2 regions of the Anaerobiospirillum thomasii genome follow, and region 2 is predicted to be linked to the other one. Evidence: predicted binding sites of a transcription regulator. Region 2 holds the regulator's gene; the other holds the start of a gene.
What was found. Region 2 encodes sigma-54, which starts transcription at its own class of promoters, with help from an activator protein. Its sites were predicted from a motif close to TGGCACNGTTTTNGCTT; they were not measured.
Positions count from the first base shown of each region.

Region 1: fliE (flagellar hook-basal body complex protein FliE) is a predicted target of sigma-54. The motif match lies at 993-1,009, and genes of this name have one in related genera.

Region 1 is NZ_UAPU01000007.1:374,406-376,819, reverse strand. Features, by position in the region: gene tyrS (tyrosine--tRNA ligase) at 1-234, shown strand, start outside; gene rpiA (ribose-5-phosphate isomerase RpiA) at 247-909, shown strand; gene fliE (flagellar hook-basal body complex protein FliE) at 1,061-1,474, shown strand; gene fliF (flagellar basal-body MS-ring/collar protein FliF) at 1,541-2,414, shown strand, end outside.
Region 2 is NZ_UAPU01000007.1:1,225,853-1,228,266, forward strand. Features, by position in the region: gene DRZ93_RS13915 (hypothetical protein) at 1-95, opposite strand, end outside; gene DRZ93_RS12645 (RNA polymerase factor sigma-54) at 231-1,817, opposite strand; gene lptB (LPS export ABC transporter ATP-binding protein) at 1,842-2,414, opposite strand, start outside.

The DNA.
Region 1 (2,414 bases), 850 kb from region 2:
AAAGGCGCTATTCCAGAGCAGATGGATGAGTTTACCCTTGAGTTTGTCTCACTGCCAAATCTTCTAAAGGATGCAGCATTATGCGCCTCAACCTCAGAGGCCATGCGCATGATTAAGCAGAATGCCGTAAAATGTGACGGTGAGGTCATCTCAGATGTCAAGGCCACCCTAGGTGCTGGCACCTATGTTATTTCTGTAGGCAAGAGACGTTTTGCCCGTATTACCATAGCCTAAGTTGAGGTATTTATGACTCAGGATGAATTAAAGGAAATGGTAGCCCTTGAGGCTTTAAAATATATTCCAAGCTCTGGTATTTTAGGTGTGGGCTCTGGCTCAACTGTAGTCAAATTTATTGAGGCCATACATAAAAACGGCATCAGGGTTGAGGCTGCAGTATCAAGCTCCAACAAGACTACAAAACTGCTTGAGCAGATTGGGGTGCGCGTGCTTGATCCAAATGAATGTGAGCCATATGCAGTCTATATTGATGGAGCTGATGAGGTCAATCCTGCCTTTGATATGATTAAAGGCGGCGGTGCCTGTCTTACCCGTGAGAAGATTCTAGCTTCCATGGCTGAAAAATTTATCTGCATTGTGGATAAATCAAAGCTTGTAGATACTCTAGGTGCCTTCCCTCTGCCAGTTGAGGTTATTCCAATGGCCCGTGAGCAGGTGGCCCGCACTTTACGTGCCATGGGAGCCAATCCTGTGCTGCGTCAGGACTGCATTACTGACAATGGCTGTGAGATTTTAGATCTGCATGATTTTATGATTGCAGATCCTGTGTCAATGGAACGACAGATCAATGCCATACCAGGCGTGGTCACTGTCGGTCTGTTTGCAGCCCGTGGTGCCGATGCAGTACTGTATGCAACAGAAGATGGAGTTTTAGTAAAAAACAGACCATAAAGATCTGATTTTGACAAAACTTTAGCAGTTGATGGCCGGCTCTTTGCTATAATTGCACGTACCGGCTTATCAACTTGAAAAGTTGGCATAATTCTTGAAATAGACCCTGTAGGTTTTTAAAAATGATAGAAATTTGACATCGGGGTTTATTATGAGTTTAAGTATCGACAGCACCGCAGCTTCTGCTTCAATTTTAAAGCAGTTAAACGATATGCAGTCACAGTTACAGACATTAGCACGTCAGGCCACACCGCAGACTGCTCATGTACAGAGTGAAACTGATGAGACTGCACAGGTTGCAATCAATGATACCAAGCCAGCTGCAAAGGCATCTGAGAGCATAGGTCAGTTCCAGGCCATGCTGCAAAATGCCTTTGAAGATATGAACATTCTGCAGAATACATCATCAGTGATGCAGTCACGCTTTGATGTCGGTGACAGAAGTTTATCACTTGCAGATGTAATGATAGCCTCACAAAAGGCCAGTCTGTCTTTTGAGGCTACACTGCAGATTAGAAATAAAATGGTTGATGCCTATAAATCGATTATGCAGATGAACGTATAATTCGTTCTAAAGAAAATATACAATAAGCATAATTTTAAAGAACAGAGTTAAGACAGGTTACAAACAATGGCAGATAACGAATATCCTCTGACACAGGGACAGAATACGGCAGGTGCTCAGGCCCTGCCTATGGATCCCAACACCCAGGCTGAGCCGCAACAGCAGCAGGCTCAGAACTCTGAGCCAGAGGTTTTTATAGATCCTGTACCACAGTCAGATCCACATTTAGACTCAACTTCTGGTGAAACTGGTCCACGATCATTTTCAGACAAGGCCAAAGATTTCATCCATCATGGTGAAGTTCTGCGCAAGTTCATTATCTTTGGCTTTTTAGTACTGTTTATTACCGGTGCCATTTTTGGACTTGTCTCTATTCAGAGCAGTCAGTCTGACAGCGCCTATCGTCAGTTAGGTCAGTACACTCCCTCACAGATTGGCTCAGTACTGGATTTTCTTGATACTGAAGGCTATCAGTATCAGCTGCGCGCTAACAATACCATTGATGTGCTGGCAGATGACTATTCAAAGGTCAGTGAAATGTTGCTACGCCGCGGTATTGCTCTGCCAAAGGAGAAGACTGATGATGGCAACAGCATCATTATGTCAGACTCTGGCTTTGGTGTATCACAGCGTTTGGAAGGCGAGCGCATCAAGCACGGTCGTGAGGTGCAGTTAGCCCGCGCCATCGAAAGAATTGAAGGCGTTGATCATGCCACTGTCCTTTTAGCCATTCCTAAGGAAAATGTATTTGCCAGAGAGAAACAAAGACCATCAGCTGCTGTTGTGGTAACTCTCAAAAACGGCGCCTATCTCTCCCCAGAGAATGTAAATTCTATCCGTTTCATGGTAGCTTCATCTGTACATAATCTTTTAGCTAAAGACGTATCTGTGACAGATCATACAGGTCGACTGCTAAGCGCCATGAACGCCTCAAGCGGTG
Region 2 (2,414 bases):
ATGCACATGCCCATCATCATAAAGAATGCAAAAGAGAGCTGATCTTTAAGATCACTCTTTGCATATGTCTTTGCGCTGATGGTTGCCTTGTTCATAAAAAATCTCCTAAATGATATGAATCAATATTAAATAAAAAACTTCTGAAAATAAAGGGGTGCTCTGTTTTAGACAGCTGTGCATTAATTTGATGCGCTGTGAGGGTGCAGGTGATGTCATCTCACCTGCACAGTCTAGATAAGACGCTTTCTCTGACTTGATGAGGCAATGCCTAAAGATTCACGGTATTTGGCAATAGTACGGCGTGCAACATTGATACCGCGGCTTTGCAGCTCATCGGCAATCTTGTTGTCAGACAGCGGTTTACGGGGGTTTTCCTTAGATACAAGATCTTTAATTAAAGCGCGTATGGCTGTAGATGATGTGGCCTCACCATCATCTGTGCTGACATGGCTTGAGAAAAAGTACTTAAGCTCAAAGGTGCCACGAGGGGTATGAATATACTTTTCTGTGGTAATACGCGAGATTGTTGATTCGTGCATTTCAATCTGCTGTGCCACATCAGAGAGCACCATAGGCTTCATGGCACTCTCGCCTTTTTGTAAAAATTCACCTTGATGGTCAATAATACTCTGAGCTACTTTGAGCAATGTGTCATTGCGCTTGTATATACTCTGTAAAAACCAGTTGGCCTCCTGCAGGTTGGATTTGAAATACTGCACCTCATCTGCGCTTTTAGCATGGACCATTAAAGATTTATATTGCTCATTGAGTCTGACGCGCGGTATGGCATTTGGATTTAATTCAACTCCAAAGCTGCCATCTTCTTTCTTGACCACTATGACATCAGGTATGACAAAGTCTGATTTGGTATATACAGTTGAGACCTCTGGTCTTGGTTTTAACTTGGTGATAAGACCAATAGCCTCTTTTAGGGTGCTTTCCTTTATAGACAGCTTATGACAGAGTGTTCTAAAGTCACGGTTGGTAAGCTGTGGCAGAAAATCATCAATAATACGTATGGCTATATTTCTAAAAGGAGTATGGGCATCAAGCTCGCGCAGCTGTATGAGTAAAAACTCCTGAACAGAACGTGAGCCTACACCTACAGGATCATAGTGCTGTATAACTTTGAGGACAGCTAAGACCTCATCTTCATCTACATCTGTATAGATGGATGAGACAGTCTGCACAATATCCTCTATTGAAATTTTAAGATAGCCTGACTCATCAATGCCATCTAATATGGCAAGGGCAATGGCCCTATCAGAATCTCCAAGCGGTGAGCAGTCAAGCTGCAGCTTTAGGTGATCATAAAGGCTCTCTGTGGTCTGTCCTTCAAAGACATCATCATCGGCGCTAAAGGCTTTCTGATGGCTTGAGCTTTGTGTATAGTTGTCAGAGATCTTATCCTCAGATGAAGGGACACTTTGTGTCAGCTCCGAGCTTGGTGAAGATACACTACTGTCTCCTGCTTCATTGAAGATGGATACCATATCCTCAGTGTGCTGACCATCATCATTGAGATTGATTTCACTTGAGAGTGAAATGTCGGCGGCATTTATGGAAGAGTCATTGTCAAACACATCAAAATCGGCACTTTGCTGCTGCTCTATCTCTACCATTTCCTCAAGAGATTGCATATTTGGATTATCAAGACTTTCATCCATCTCAAGAAAAGGGTTTAAATCGAGAGTCTGCTGAATCTCCTGACGCAGCTCAAGTGTTGAGAGTTGCAGCATTTTGATGGCCTGCTGCAGCTGCGGGGTCAGAGCTAGCGTCTGTGTCTGCGCCTGACGCAGTTGAAGTGTGTTTTTAATACCAGCCATATGTGTGTTCCATATCTACAGTGAGAAGTTGTCTCCAAGATAGGAGGCCTGTACATTCTTGTCAGCTAAAACCTCCTGAGCAGTGCCTTTGGCAATGATGGTACCTTCATTAACAATATAGGCAGTCTGGCAGACATCTAAAGTCTCTCTTACATTATGATCTGTGATAAGTACACCGATACCGCGTTTGCACAGTTTACGTATAATCTCTTTGATTTCAGCTACAGAAATAGGATCAACACCAGCAAAAGGCTCATCAAGCAGGATAAATTTAGGATTGGCGGCCAGGGCTCTTGCTATTTCAACACGTCGTCTTTCACCGCCGGAGAGAGCCATACCTAAGGATTTTCTAATCTTGGTAATAGAAAATTCCTCTAAAAGCTCATCAACGCGCTGCTGTTTTTCAGCATTGGTCATATCAGGTACAAGCTCGGCTACACCCATGATGTTCTGTTCAACTGTAAGCTTTCTGAAAATGGAATTTTCCTGAGGCAGATAGCCAAGACCGTGTCTGGCACGCACATGCATAGGACTGTGCGTAATATCCACACCGTTTAAAAGTACAGAACCATGCTCTGGTGTAATAAT